DNA from 2 places in the Brevundimonas sp. 374 genome. Region 1 is predicted to be linked to the other one. Evidence: predicted binding sites of a transcription regulator. Region 1 holds the regulator's gene; the other holds the start of a gene.
What was found. The regulator HrcA, encoded in region 1, represses chaperone genes, less so after heat shock. The targets are predictions, from matches to a motif close to GTTAGCANTCNNNNNNNNNGANTGCTAAC.
Positions count from the first base shown of each region.

Region 2: the regulator HrcA is predicted to act here: its motif matches at 3,882-3,910, upstream of groES (co-chaperone GroES).

Region 1 covers NZ_FNKT01000005.1:121,790-129,450, forward strand. Annotated here, with positions in the region: gene BLR19_RS12715 (RNA polymerase sigma factor) at 1-423, shown strand, start outside; gene BLR19_RS12720 (DUF3363 domain-containing protein) at 530-2,233, opposite strand; partial or broken gene BLR19_RS12725 (phosphoglucosamine mutase) at 2,681-2,926, shown strand; gene BLR19_RS12730 (hypothetical protein) at 2,923-3,384, opposite strand; gene rph (ribonuclease PH) at 3,449-4,174, opposite strand; gene hrcA (heat-inducible transcriptional repressor HrcA) at 4,289-5,347, shown strand; gene grpE (nucleotide exchange factor GrpE) at 5,392-5,979, shown strand; gene BLR19_RS12750 (S8 family peptidase) at 6,004-7,661, opposite strand, start outside.
Region 2 covers NZ_FNKT01000004.1:102,712-110,372, forward strand. Annotated here, with positions in the region: gene BLR19_RS11820 (ArnT family glycosyltransferase) at 1-797, opposite strand, end outside; gene BLR19_RS11825 (glycosyltransferase family 2 protein) at 874-1,602, shown strand; gene groL (chaperonin GroEL) at 1,822-3,468, opposite strand; gene groES (co-chaperone GroES) at 3,522-3,809, opposite strand; gene BLR19_RS11840 (hypothetical protein) at 4,108-4,530, shown strand; gene pgi (glucose-6-phosphate isomerase) at 4,591-6,198, opposite strand; gene BLR19_RS11850 (hypothetical protein) at 6,298-6,774, shown strand; gene recQ (DNA helicase RecQ) at 6,781-7,661, opposite strand, start outside.

The DNA of each region.
Region 1 (7,661 bases):
GCATGGTTGCTCGGCTCGTTGCGACATCGGTATGGCGCCGACCTCGCCGAAGACCTCCTTCAGGACACCTATTTCAATATCCTGCGACAGAAGCGTCCTGTCGAAATCCGTAAACCAAAGGCCTTTCTGCTCCAAGTCGCCCGCAATCTGTTCGTGAGCCGTTACCGCCGCGATCGCCGGCGAGAGGAACTGGACGCATGGCAGTCGCTTCCCACCACCCAGGCCGCAGCACAGGACGCATCCCTGCTCTTGAAGGAAGTCGTGCTGGGCCTTCCGCAACCGCTTCGCGACGTCTTCCTGCTCAGCCGTTTCGGCGGCATGACCAACCAGGAAATCGCCAATCATCTCGGCATCCGGCTGAAAACAGTCGAATGGCGGATGACCAAGGCTCTAGCCCAATGTGCGGCACAGCTGCGCGATTGAGGCCGGGGATCGAGGCTCCCCCCGCCGTATACTTGGACTTCGCGAGCGCGTCCCGAAGCTGACGATAGGAACTCAACCCAACCCCCGCGGATCCCGTGCAAGTAGGCTAAAGCTCTAGTCCCAAACCCCGGCCCCGCTCTCCGAATCGAAACTCCACACGCCCCGCCTGCAGAACCGCGGTGAGAGCTTGGCCACGGCAGGCCTCCAACCCGGCGCGCCACGGCGCTAGCGTTACGACAGAGCGGCTTTCGACCGCCGCATAGGTTCGGCCGCCCATGTGAACGCTATCGTTGTAGACGCCTGAGAAGGGCTGTCCCTCTTCGGCCTTTACGACCAACTTCTCGTCCTTCCCAAGCCTCTTGAACTGCGCGTCGATCTCCATTTTCCAGAGGGCGAGCATGTCCTTATCGGTCAGCTTTGAGCCATCGCCGATCCCCCACCCCCTGCGAGTCTCCGCCCGTTCCTGTCCCAACCTTCTGGCTTCATCCGCCATAGACCCCAAGCCGGGATCAGGTTCGAGGCCGCCGGCCACCCGGTCCAGCCAGGTGACGCCCCGCGCTTCGGTCTGGAGGTGTAGAGGCCTGACGTCGAGCACGCGGACGTCCACATCGGCAGGACCATGTCGCGCCTGATCCGCCGCCAACGCCCGCGAGATGTAGTCGGGTGGAATGGCGAACCGGCCGTCGCCCCGAGGCTCGACAGCGCCTTGAAGGCGCATGGCTTCCAGCCGTCGAAGATGGCGCTCGATGAAAACAGGCCGATCTTCGGGCCGGACCACGAGATGATCAACCTTAGAGTAAACGCCATTCCTCAGTTGCGCGATCTGAGCGATGGTCCGGTCTGAAGCCCTCGCCCTCCACGGCCTTCCCCGCAGTTCGATAAGGGCCCGCTCGGGTACGCGATCCAGGATCATAACGCGATCCAATGACGCCAGCCTGACATGCCCCAGACGACCATCCATGGTCTCAAGCACGAGCAACTGGGCCGCCTTCTTGTGCCACTTGAGCGGCTGAACGCCGGCGTAAGCGCCAACGATCACCTCGCCTTCCGAGAGGCTCAGCGGTTCAAGGCGATGCGTCTGCCCGCCCCAGAAGCCGCCCCATATGGCGCGCGTTGCGGCGGCTTCACGCGCCTCCTGTTCGCCGACAATTCGCAGGATGTCCCGCAGGTTTTCCGGAAGAGTCCAACGGCATTGGCTGTCTTGGGTAGCCCATCCGCGACGCTCAAGATGGACCAGGCGGCGCTGTGCGTTGGCGCGTTCTCCGCTGTCCAGACCCTCGAGGTTGATCCATCCGTCGTCATGCCGTCGCAGAAGCGTGTCGTCCATCGCGGTCAGCCGGTCCGCCGTCAGATCGCGGGAGGAAGCCGTCCGGTCGGATCTCGGGCCCAGGATCTCGGTCGCCAGGGCTTCGCACCGGCCGCGCAGCCCATGCGCCGCATAACCGCGGTTGAAGACAAGGTCGCGCCCATCGTCCCGCACACCGCGTAGGATGATGTGGAGATGGGGACGTCCGGTGTCGAAGTGCGCAACGGCAAGCCATTCGAGCGGCGTGCCGGTGTCGATCTTAATCTGCTTCATCATCCGCCGTGCGAACGACCTGACGTCCGCGAGCTCTTGTCCGTCTTCCGGATTCACGACAATCCGATAATGACGGCGGTCGTCGGCCCACCGATCGACCTGCGCCCTGGCGTCAGGCCGGTCCTCCAGCGGCCCGAAGAAAGCGGCTCTCGCCCCGTCCTCGCCCGCGCCCTCCCGTCCGAAGTACCGCACGCAGGCTTTCAACGACGCGCGCGCGTTCGGCGTCTTCATAACAGCCTTGACCCTGACGAAGACACGTCGTGACGGCCCGGCGCCCCGGAAGGCCGGCCGGACCCGCTTGGCGACCGTCTTGGCGGCAAAGTGTCGTGTCCGCGCTCTGGAGGGCATCGACGCTGTCGCGCGTCCGGGGAGGAGACCAGTCCCGTGGGGATAGTGATCTCGGTGCGCCGTCATTGACGGACGGAATGGGAAATCGTCTGAATCGTGAGGCTTGGCCATGGGGAACCGTCGTCATCGACCGGCTTGTCCGGAAACCGCCCACCGGTCGCCGAGCAGGTTTGCGAATAAAATCGCGCCTGTCCCGTTTTGAGTTGTTCCGTCCGATTGACGGCGTTTGATCAGCTTTGATCCGGGTGCATCACGATCCATCGTGTCCGCGGAAAGGACCTGAGTGCTTCTGATAACCGCCCATTACATCCTCTTCGCCGCCGCACGTCAGCCCGCCAGTTCGAGCCCGTGCCCCAAAAGCTGGAGAACGTCCGCTTCACCGCCGACAAGCCGCTGGAGACCGACACGGTCAAGGCCGCCATCGCCGAGGCCGAGGCGGCGCTGAGCGGTCAGGGACGGCTGCTGGTGCGCCCGTCGGGCACGGAAAAGCTGATCCGCGTCATGGCCGAGGGCGACGACGAGGCGCTGGTCAAGCGGGTGGTGGCCGATGTGGCGGGCGCGGTGCGCTCAGCCTAGGGTTTGCACGCCGCCGGCGGATCGCCGTCGCGCGCCCACAGCTTGCAGGACCGGTCGATCTCCCCCTGGATCAGATCGCAGGGGTTGGCGGCGTTGCAGGGCGGGCGGGTCGCCGGGCTGACCTGAATGCAGCGCTCGACCAGGCGGGCCGAGGCGGCGGCGCCGATGGCCTCGCGGCAAGGGACCTCGCTGACCGGAACCGGCTGAGCGGGCATGTCTGGACCCTCGGGAATGCTGGCCTCGACGTCCTCGGCCGGTTTGGTCGCTTCCTTCTCCGCGGCCGCCGGCTTGGCGGGCGGGGCGGGCGGCGGGGCGTCGGGCGCCAGTGGAACCGCGTCGATGACATTGCTGCTTGCCGCCGTGTCTCCGGACGCAGGCTGATCGGCTGGATCAGCGCGCTGACATCCGGCCATCAACACAACGCAGGCGGCCATCGAAAGCCAGGGGGATCGACGCATCGACTTGTCTCCGGTCAGGACTGACCGGACGAGGATGCCCGTCCGCGCCCCGAGGTGAAACCCCCTACCGCTTCACCGCCGCCAGGGCCGCCTTCTGCAGGGCGAACAGTTCGGTGCAGCCGATCTCGGCCAGCGAGAAGAGCCGGTCGAACTCGGCGCGTGAGAAGCCGCGCTTCTCGCCCGTGGCCTGGACCTCGACGATCTGGCCCGAGCCGGTCAGGACGAAGTTCGAATCCGCCTCGGCCTCGGAATCCTCTTCGTAATCCAGGTCCAGCACCGGCACGCCGTCGCAGACGCCGCACGACACGGCCGCCACCTGATCCGTGATCGGATCGGCCTTAAGCACGCCCTCGTCGCGCAGATAGTTCAGGGCCAGGCTCATGGCGACCCAGGCGCCGGTGATCGACGCCGTGCGGGTGCCGCCGTCGGCCTGAATGACGTCGCAGTCGATCAACACCTGGCGTTCCCCCAAGGCCTTGAGGTCCACCACGGCGCGCAGGGAGCGGCCGATCAACCGCTGAATCTCTTGCGTGCGGCCGGACTGTTTGCCGGCGGCGGCCTCACGACGCCCGCGCGTGTGAGTGGCACGGGGCAGCATGCCGTATTCGGCCGTCACCCATCCCTGGCCCGTGTTGCGCATCCAGCCCGGCACCTTGTCCTCGATCGAGGCGGTCACCAGCACCTTGGTGTTGCCGAAGCTGATCAGGCACGAGCCCTCAGCATACCGGTTGACGCCGGTCTCGATGGTCACGGGACGCAGTTGATCGTCGGTGCGTTGCGAATGGCGCATGGGAGGGATCCTTGGAAGTCTGACCTTGGAAGCTGTGGCGGCGGTGCTTATCCTGAAACCGTGAGCCTGTATGCCCCGAAAAACCCGCCGTTCGACGCCGGCCCATCCCCGAATCTGGCCCTCGCGGGTCTGGCGGGGCTGGATGCGCGGGCGCGCGACATCTTCCGTCGCATCGTGGAAAGCTATCTGGAGACCGGCGAGCCGGTCGGGTCTCGGACCCTGTCGCTGGGCGGCATCGCCCTATCGCCTGCCTCGATCCGCAACACCATGCAGGATCTGACCCTCGCGGGCCTGCTGGCGGCGCCCCACACCTCGGCCGGGCGCATCCCGACCCATGCAGGCCTTCGCCTGTTCGTCGACGGCCTGCTGGAAGTCGGCGACCTGACCAAGGACGAGCGTCGCGAGATCGACGGGCGGCTCGCCGGGCGCGGCCGGAACTTCGAGGCGGCGCTGGATGAGGCCTCGAACCTGCTGTCGGGCCTAGCCGGCGGCGCAGGCGTTGTCTCCAGCCCGGTGCGTGATTCCGGCGTCAAACATGTCGAGTTCGTCGCCCTGGGCGGAGACCAGGCGCTGGCCGTCATCGTCGCTGACGACGGCACGGTCGAAAACCGCATCATGACCCTGTCGGCCGGCGTCACGCCTTCGACCCTGGTCGAGGCCTCCAACTTCTTGAACGCCCGCCTGCGCGGTCGCCCCTTCGCCGACGCCAAGCGAGAGATGACCCATGAGTTGGAAATCGCACGGCGTGAACTGGACCAGACCGCCGCCCGCCTGGTCGAGGACGGATTCGCTGCGTGGTCCGGCGGCCAGGATCGCGAGCGGGCCCTGATCGTGCGGGGTCGCGCCAACTTGCTTCAGGACCGGGAAGGCCTAGCCGATCTGGAGCGGGTCCGCGTCCTTTTCGATGATCTGGAGCAGAAGGAACAGCTGATCGGCCTGCTGGACGGCGTCGATGCAGCCCAAGGCGTGCGCATTTTCATCGGCGCCGAGACACGGTTGTTTTCACTTTCGGGTTCCGCCGTGATCGCGGCGCCCTATATGAGCGGCCGACAGCGGGTTCTGGGCGCAATCGGCGTCATAGGCCCCGCAAGACTGAACTACGCCCGTGTCATTCCGTTGGTGGACTATACCGCCCGGGTGCTGGGCCGGATGCTGGACGGGAACGACAAGTGAGCGACAAGCCCCTTAACGACGAACTGAACGCCGTGGACGCCGACATGGCCGAAACCAACGCCGAACACGGCCTGGACGCCCATCCGTCAGAGGATCTGGCGCCGCTGGACGCGGTGATCGCCGAACGTGACGAATGGAAGGACCGCGCCCTGCGCGTCGCCGCCGAGATGGAGAATCTGAAGCGCCGTTCGGAGACGCAGCAGAACGACGCCCGCGCCTTCGCCATCCAGCGCTTCGCCAAGGACCTGTTGGGCGTCGCCGACAATCTGGAGCGCGCCCTGATGGCGGCGCCCAAGGACGCCGAGGGCGCCACGGCCGGTCTGGTGACCGGGCTGGAACTGACGCAGAAGGCCCTGCTGCAAGCCTTTGACGCCAACGGCCTGAAGCGCGTGGCGCCGCAGGCCGGCGAGGCGTTCAACCCGCATCTGCATCAGGCGATGATGGAACAGCCGTCCGAGACCGTGCCCGGCGGATCGGTGATCCAGACCATGCAGTCCGGCTTCGAACTATTCGGTCGCACCGTCCGTCCCGCCATGGTGGTCGTCGCCGCCAAGGGGTCCGGCGCCCAGGCTCCCAACCCGTATGGCGCCGCCCCCGCCGCCGACGGTCAGGCCTTCGACGGCAAGGCCTGATCCGCAGTGGTCAGGCGGCGTCGGTCAGAACTGACGCCGCCAGGCTCCGATCAAGGCGAACTCCGGCGGCGCGTCTGCGACGTGACGCGGCTCGCGACTGGCGACCGCCTGAAGCGTCATGCTGGATCCGTCCCACAGCTGACGTTCGCCCCCAAGGATGAAGTCGATCTGACGCCCGCTGGGCGTCGCCGAGAAGCTGCGGCGCGAATAGGTCAGCGGATCGAAATATTCGACCGGAACATCCGCCAGCATGGCCGAGAAGGTTCCGCGCTCTATCCTGAGCGGTTGAGCCAGGGTGAAGCTGATCCGGTCGCAGATCATCGAACAGCCCGTCAGCAGGCCCAGCCGCCAGTTCGAACTGATCGCCGCCTGATCCATCGACAGGAAACGACCCTCGATCCGAGTCGACCCCATGCCCGCCTCGCCGATCAGGCGCAGGCCCGGCCGCAGCGTCCAGTCGCCGCCGAGCGCATAGAAGCTGGTCCGTGACGGCAGGGCGAAGTCGGACCCGCCCGGCAGGAAGGCGCCCAAGGGTCCAAGCCGTTCATCCAGAGCGCCGACGCTGAACGACAGACCGCCGTCCGCTCCGCGCCATCCGATCGCCGCGCGACTATAGGTCGAGGCGTCCTGCTCGACACGACGCAGCGGCATCCGGCGATCGCCGCCCCCGCTTTCGCCAGAAACCGTCACCGCGCCGAACCGCAGGGCGCCGCGCACGGCGTGGTCGGCCTGGGCCAGGGCGGCGAAACCGTCGCCCGCTGCGCCGTTGAACGGTGATGTCGCCCCGCCCTTGCCTTGCCAGACCGAAAAATTCATACGGCCCGTGGCGACGTCAAGCATCGCCTCCTGACGCGGCTCGTCCCCCATCCAGGGTGCGTTATAGAGATCATGACGAGGCGCGATCGGCTCGGGGCGGGCGCTGGGCTGAGCCGCGATCAGGTTCAATCGACCGCCGCCCGGCAGGGCCAGGGTGCTTGTCGCCGTGGTGTTCTGCTCGAACGGCGCCGCCTGATAGGACCGGCTGGGCGCAGTCGGATAGGCGCCGCCCAGTTGGACGGCGAACATGCGATCGTAGGCGTCGTAAAGCACCGTATTCAGCGCCGTCTGGCGACCGAAAGCGTCCCCGAACGCCGCGCCGACGAAGCTGCCCGGTTCGCTCATGCTGACGATGGAGCTTCCGTCGGCCATCGGCGTCGAGGTCGTTCCGACCGGTCTGAACGCGCCCGCCATATCCAGCAGGCCGCGCCCATAAACGATGTCCGTGCCGGGATCGCCGGCGTCGCGTGCGGTCGTCAGCAAGAGATCCAGCGCCGCACGCGCCGTCAGATTGGGGAAGGCCTGCATCAGCAAGGCGAGCGCGCCGGAGACATGCGGCGCCGAGAAGGATGTGCCGTTGACGCGCCAGCACGACGTGCCCTCACACCCGGTGATCACATCCTCGCCCGGCGCAGAAATATAGCCGACCGCCGTATCCCCTGCCCGGTTCGAGAAGCTGGACATCGCATCGGTCGCGCCGTGCGATCCGACCGCGATGACGCTGCCGGCGAACCGCGGGTCAATGGCGTAACGCGCGGGCCAGCCCGGATTGGCGTTTCCGTCATTGCCTGACGAAGCCACGATCACGGCGCCCGAGTTGACGGCTCGCAGCAGCGCCGCCTCGAACGCTGAGCCCAGCCGCCCAT
Region 2 (7,661 bases), on a different contig from region 1:
TGCGCGCCAGCGATCTTGGGCGCCAGGTCGCCGCCGATGGCCTCGCGCCAGAAGCCGCCGTCGGTGGCGATGGTGATGGCGATCGCCCACGGTCCGACCATCAGGGCGACCAGCGGCAGGCCCCAACCCCAGCCGAGGCGATACAGCCATTTGATGTTCCGATCCCAGATCGACAGGGCGATGATCGCCAGGGCCACGACCAGAAACCCGATCGGTCCCTTGATCAGGATCGACAGACCGATCCCGATCCAGAACAGCAGCTTATGCGGCCGGATCGGGCGTTCGCCCGCCTTCGTCGCCATATAGATGCGCGCCAACGCCGCCATGGCCAGGGTCGTCGCGCCGCACAGCATGGCGTCGGTCTTGGCGATCCCCGCCTCGGTGGACAAAAGGAAGGTCGCCCCCATGATGGCCCCGCCGAAGAAGCCGACCCGCCCGCCCAGCATGGCCGACCCCGCCCAGGCCACGGCCCAGGCCGCCAGCATGGCGCCCAGCAGGGATGGGATGCGATAGGGCGCGATCTCGCGATCCTCGACGTCCGAGGTCAGCCCGACGGCGACGGCCTGCATCCAGTAGATGCCGACGGGCTTCTTCCAGCGCGGCTCGTCCTGATAGCGGATGTCGACATAGTCGCCGCTTTCCAGCATCTGGGACGTCGCCTGGGCGAACCGGCTTTCGTCGCGATCCAGCGGCGGCAGCAGCAGCAGTCCCGGCAGGCCGGCGATCAACGTCAGCAGAGCCGCGAGAACCGGCCCGCGCCAGCCGGCGATGCGGCCATCCAGATCGAAAGTCTTCATTCCAGACTCCTTACACGGCGACCACGCCTGCGTCAGCCGTCTCCCCTAAGCTTCAGTTATCCTCTATGGAGCGCCGATGAGCGCTGAAAATCCCGAAATCTCCGTCGTCGTTCCCGTCCATGACGAGGCGGGCGCCGCCGTGCCCCTGGCGCGCGAGATCGCCGCCGCCTTCGCCGGCCGTTCGTACGAGATGATCTTCGTGGACGATGCGTCCAGGGACGCGACCTTGGCCGAGCTGAAGGCCGCCATGGCCGAACTGCCGGCGCTCCGCGTGCTGGCTCACGGGACCAATGCGGGCCAGAGCCGCGCGGTCCGCACCGGCGTCCTGGCCGCGCGCGCCCCGGTCGTGGTGACGATGGACGGCGACGGCCAGAACCCGCCGGCCGATGCGCCCCGCCTGGTCGATGCGCTTCTGTCCGCCCCCAGCGACGTGGGCCTGGTCGGCGGCCGTCGCGCCAAACGTCAGGACACCGAGGCCAAACGCCAGGCCTCGATCTGGGCCAACCGCATCCGCCGCAAACTGCTGGGCGACGACGCCGACGACACCGGCTGCGGGCTGAAGGCTTTCCGCCGCGACGTCTTCCTGCGCCTGCCCTACTTCGATCACATCCACCGCTATCTGCCGGCCTTGATGATCCGCGAAGGGTTCAAGAACCAGTACCTCGACGTGGACCACCGCCACCGCGAGGTCGGTCGGTCGAAATACACCAATTGGGGCCGCCTGCGCGCGTCGGTCTCGGACCTCTTGGGCGTCATGTGGCTGAAGACGCGGTCCCGCAAGCCGGGCGCGATTTCGGAGTTCTAGAACGCAGTCTCCTCCCCACCTCCTGGGGAGGTGGCGCGACGCCTCTTGGCGTCGTGACGGAGGGCTGGCGCCGCATCTCCGACATCGGTGGGACTTCAAGAGCCCCTCCACTCCGCTACGCGCGGTCCCCCTCCCCGCTTCGCAGAGAGGATAGGCAAACAAAAAGGGCGGGACCTTGCGGCCCCGCCCTTCTGCATTTCAGCGTCGGTCAGCTTGGACTTAGAAGTCCATGCCGCCCATGCCGCCCATGCCGCCCATGTCGGGGGCCGAGGCGCCGCCCGACTTCTTGGGCGCGTCGGCGACGGCGGCTTCCGTCGTGATCAGGATGCCGGCCACCGAAGCGGCGTCTTGCAGGGCCGTGCGGACGACCTTGGCCGGGTCGATGACGCCCATCTGCACCAGGTCGCCGTACTCTTCGGTCTGGGCGTTGAAGCCGAACGAAGCGTCGCCGTTCTCCAGCACCTTGCCGACCACGATCGAGCCTTCGACGCCGGAGTTTTCGGCGATCTGACGGATCGGAGCCTGCAGGGCGCGACGGATGATCGCGATGCCGGCGTTCTGGTCGGCGTTGTCGCCCTTGACGTCGGCCAGGATCTTGGAGGCCTTCAGCAGGGCGATGCCGCCGCCCGGAACGATGCCTTCGTCAGCCGCGGCGCGCGTGGCGTTCAGGGCGTCGTCGACGCGGTCCTTCTTTTCCTTCACTTCGACTTCGGTCGAACCGCCGACGCGGAGAACCGCGACGCCGCCGGCCAGCTTGGCCAGACGTTCCTGCAGCTTTTCCTTATCGTAGTCGGAGGTGGTGTCTTCGATCTGGCGCTTGATCTGGGCCACGCGGGCTTCGATCTCGTCCTTGCCGCCGACGCCTTCGACGATGGTGGTGTCGTCCTTGGTGATCGTGACCTTCTTGGCCTTGCCGAGCATGTCGATGGTGACGCTCTCAAGCTTGATGCCGAGGTCTTCCGAGATGACCTGGCCGCCCGTCAGGATGGCGATGTCTTCCAGCATGGCCTTGCGGCGATCGCCGAAGCCCGGAGCCTTGACGGCGGCGACGCGCAGGCCGCCACGCAGCTTGTTGACGACCAGTGTCGCCAGGGCTTCGCCTTCGATGTCCTCGGCGATGATCAGCAGCGGACGGCCCGACTGCACCACGGCTTCCAGGATCGGCAGCATGGCTTGCAGCGAGGTCAGCTTCTTCTCGAACAGCAGGATGAGCGGCTCTTCGAGTTGGGCCTCCATCTTGTCGGCGTTGGTGATGAAGTAAGGCGACAGGTAACCGCGGTCGAACTGCATGCCTTCGACGACGTCGACGGTGGTGTCGGCGGTCTTGGCTTCCTCGACGGTGATGACGCCTTCGTTGCCGACCTTGGCCATCGCCTGGGCGATCAGCTCACCGATTTCCGAGTCGCCGTTGGCCGAGATGGTGCCGACCTGGGCGATTTCCGAGTTGTTGGAGACCGGCTTGGAGTTCGACTTGATCTCTTCCAGCACCAGGCCGACAGCCTTGTCGATGCCGCGCTTCAGATCCATCGGGTTCATGCCGGCGGCGACGGCCTTCAGGCCCTCTTGCACGATGGCTTGAGCCAGAACGGTTGCGGTGGTGGTGCCGTCGCCCGCCTTGTCGTTCGTTTTCGAAGCGACTTCGCGGATCATCTGGGCGCCCATGTTCTCGAAGGCGTCTTCCAGCTCGATCTCTTTGGCGACCGACACGCCGTCCTTGGTCGAGCGCGGAGCGCCGAAGGACTTCTGGATCACGACGTTGCGGCCCTTGGGACCCAGCGTCACCTTGACGGCGTTGGCAAGCACGTTGACGCCGCGCAGCATCTTGTCGCGCGCGTCGGTGTTGAAGTGTACGATTTTAGCGGCCATGCGGGCAGCTCCTATCTATGTGGATTGATTGAAGAACGTCGGACGTCGGGTGCTTAGGACAGCACGCCCAGGACGTCGGATTCCTTCATGATGATCAGGTCTTCGCCGTCGATCTTCACTTCCGTGCCCGACCACTTGCCGAACAGGATGCGGTCGCCGGCCTTCAGCTCCAGAGCATTGACCTTGCCGGTGTCGTCGCGGGCGCCAGGGCCGACGGAGACGACTTCGCCTTCCTGCGGCTTTTCCTTGGCGGTGTCGGGGATGATGATGCCACCCTTGGTCTTGGATTCTTCTTCAACGCGCTTGACCAGCACGCGGTCGCCGAGCGGACGGAACGCCATCGGACTTCTCCCTGTAAAACCCCCGGATCGGGGCGTTTTTGAAACGGTGTGCGGCGCTCTCGCGATCGCCGTTTTGGCAGCCGACCAGAGAGAGTGCTAACGCGAGCGGGAGTTAGGCAGAGGCAGGGTCATCGTCAAGCGGCGGCGATGGATCGCCGCGCGAATTCTCTGTGACAAATGAACCGAAAATGAATGCCGACCTCCGGGGTCGTTCAAACTGGGAGCGATAGAACGGCCTTAACGCTGGATGCCTTCCCGCCCCGGAAACGCAGATCGGCAAGCAAACAAGGAGACCAAAATGTCCAAGCTGCTGAAGATCACTGCGGTCGCCGCCGCCCCCGTCGTGGCCCTGAGCCTGATGGCCGCTCCGGCTTCCGCGCAATCGCGCGACCGCGACAACACCGGCCGCAACGCCCTGATCGGCGCCGCCGTCGGCGGTCTGGCCGGCGCCATCTATGGCAACGGCGACGGCAGCTACATCGCGGGCGGTGCGCTTGCCGGCGCGGCGCTGGGCGCAGTGGCCTCCAACCGCGGCTCGGGCTGCGAATACTACCGCGGCGGTCAATGCTACCGTAACCAAGGCCATTGGGAGCGCGAGCACGGCATCGACCGCAGCCGCTCGGGCTACGACTACCGCTACGACGGCCGCCGTTACGACTCGCGCTATGACCGCCGCGACTATCGCAACAATCGCGACTACCGCTACGACCGCCGCTGGTAAGCGTTTGACGCTCTAGGTTGATCGGCAGGGCCCGTCCGGCAAGGACGGGCCCTTTTCGCGTCAACCCATCAGACGCGTCATCAGGGCCGCCGTGGACGGATCCAGGTCCGCCGAGGGGCCGCCCGCGTTCACGTCCTTCAGGATCGCCTTGGCCAGGACCTTACCCAGTTCGACGCCCCATTGGTCGAAACTGTTGATGTCCCAGATCACGCCCTCGACGAAGGTCTTGTGCTCATAGAGGGCCAGCAGCGCGCCCAGGGTCTCGGGCGTCAGCCGCTCCATGACGATGGCCGTCGACGGACGGTTGCCGGTAAAGGTGCGGTGGGACGCCAGACGCGTCGCCTCCTCCTCCGACAATCCTTGCGCCAACCCCTCGGCCTTGGCGGCCTCGGTCGTCTTGCCCAGCATCAGGGCCTGGCCCTGAGCCAGCGCATTCGACCAAAGCGGCGACTCCGGCACGTCCTCGTGAGTCTTGGCCACGATGACGAACTCGGCCGGGACGGTCTGCGGCCCCTGATGGATCTGCTGGAAGAAGGCGTGCTGGCCGTTAGTGCCCGGCTCGCCGAAGACGACGGGGCAGGTCTGGCGCGTCACCGGTGTGCCGTCACGGTGCACCCGCTTGCCGTTCGACTCCATCTCCAGCTGCTGCAGGAAAGACGGCAGGCGACGCAGGGCGTGGGCGTAGGGCGCCACCGTCCGCGCCGGCCGGTTCAGGCCATCGACGTTGAACACCTGGGCCAAAGCCAGCAGGATCGGGGCGTTTCGCTCCAGCGGGGCCGACACGAAGTGCGCGTCCATCTCCGCCGCGCCCGCCAGCATCCGTTCGAACACATCCCAGCCCAGGGCGATGCCGCACGACAGGCTAACCGCCGACCACAGCGAATAGCGCCCGCCGACCCAGTCCCGGAAGGCGAAGGTGCGGCCGCAGCCGAAGGCCGCCGCCTTGTCCGGCGCCGCCGTCACCCCGATGAAGTGTTTCGTCATCCCCTCGGCCGGCAGCGACGCCGCCAGCCAGGCCTTCGCCGCCTCGGCATTGGCCAGGGTTTCCTGGGTCGTGAACGTCTTGGACACCACCACCACCAGGGTGGTTTCGGGATCAAGGCCGGTCAGCGCCTCGGCCATGTCGCGCGGATCGATATTGGCGACGAAGCGCAGATCGATGGCGGGGTCCAGCGGACGCAGGGCGTCCCAGACCACGCGCGGCCCCAGGTCCGACCCGCCGATGCCGACATGGACGATCGCCTCGAACTTGCGCCCCGTCGCGCCCGCCTCGGCGCCCGACCGCACGGCATCGGCATAGGCCTTCATGTCCGCCCGCACGGCGTCCACCTCGGCCGAGACCGGCTCGCCCAGGGCCTTGAAGTCGGCGCCGGGCGCAGCGCGCAGAGCGGGGTGCAGGACCGCCCGTCCCTCGGTCAGATTGACGGCCTCGCCGGCGAACAGGGCTGCACGGCGCCCTTCGACGTCGCTGGCGCGCGCCAGGTCCAGACAGGCGTCGAAGGCGGCGCGGGTCCAGCTCTGTTTCGACAGGTCCAGATAGAGCCCCGCCGCCTCGACCGACATCCGCGCCAGCCGGTCGGGATCGGCGGCGAACTGATCCACGATCCGCGCAGAGGCGGCCTCGGCGGCGGCTTGGTCGAAGGCTGTCCAGGCGGCGTCGCGGGTCATCGTCGTCTCCATCGGGAATGACAGGGTAAACACTCGTTTACGGCTGGGGCGTATTCAGGTTCAACGTCCCAGCGGACGCTGAAACAGGAAGTCACCTCCATGTCCTGCGGCCTTGCTCTCACGATCGCCCTGGCGATGTCCAATCCCTCGGTGGCCCTGGCCGCCGAGCAGCCGGCCGCCGCGCCCGGCGCGCCGATCTCGGTGGCGGGCGAGCCGCTGTTCGCCGACATCATCTCGCGCTCGACCAGCCTGAAGGCCGTGGTCGACGGCTGGGCCGCTGCCAAGGCCGCCGACGACGCCGCCTTCTTCACCAGCCAGGCCTTCACCGGCTTCAAGGCCCAGGCCGAGCAGTTGGCCGCTCTGGACATGCAGGGCCACCTGATTCTGAAGGAACGCGGCACCGACGGCGACCTGAAATGCATCCTGCGCGGCATTTCAGAGGACATGCCCAAGAAGGTTCAGGCCGTTCAGGCCGCCGCCAATCCGGCCGAACGCGCCACAGCCCTGTCGGAACTGTCCTATCTGCTGAACGACAACGTCGAAGTCATCACCGCCCCGCCTAAGCCGGAAGTCTGACGCCTTCTAGAGGGCGGCCAGCGCCTCCAGTACGCCCTTGCCGTAGCGATCCAGCTTGGACTGACCGACGCCGGAAATGGCGCCCAGACTGTTCAGGTCGCCCGGCTCGGCGTGGGCGATCTCCAGCAGCGTCCGGTCCTGGAAGATGACATAGGGCGGGACGTGCTGTTCCGAGGCGCGGTCGCGGCGCCAGGCCCGCAAGGCCTCGAACCGGGCGCGAACGTCCGCGTCCATCGCCTCCAGCGCCGCATTGCGCCCTTCGCCCGATCGGTCACGACGGCGCGGGGCAGTGTCGGCCCTCAGAGGCGCACGACGCACCTCGATCTGGCGCTCGCCGCGATAGACGGCGCGCACCGCTTCGGGATCGCCCAGCCCGACCAGCGGCTTGCCGTCGTTGGGATCCTCGGCCAGCAGACCTTCGAACAGCAAATGATCGACGATCTCGCGCCAGCTGTTCAGCGAAATCTCGCGCCCGATGCCCCAGGTGGACAGTTGCTGCTCCCACGGCTGCACGTCCTTGGTGCGGGCGGTCAGGTGATCGACGACGCGATTGCGCCCGAACCGGCCGCCCAAGCGCTGCACCGCCGCCAACGCCTTCTGGGCCGGGACGGTCGCGTCATAGAGCTGGGGCGGGTCGCCGCAGATGTCGCAGACGCCGCAAGGCTGGGCGTCATGCTCGCCGAAATATTGCCGCACGGCCTGGGCGCGGCAGACGGCGCCGTCCAGCATGGCGAACAGCTGACGGGTCTTCCTGACCTGGACCTGTTTGACCTCCTCGGCCATCGGGCGGCTGTCCAGCCGACGCAAGGACCAGGCGATGTCGGACGGGCCATACAGAGTGATGCCCTCGGCCGGTTCGCCGTCGCGACCGCCGCGCCCGATCTCCT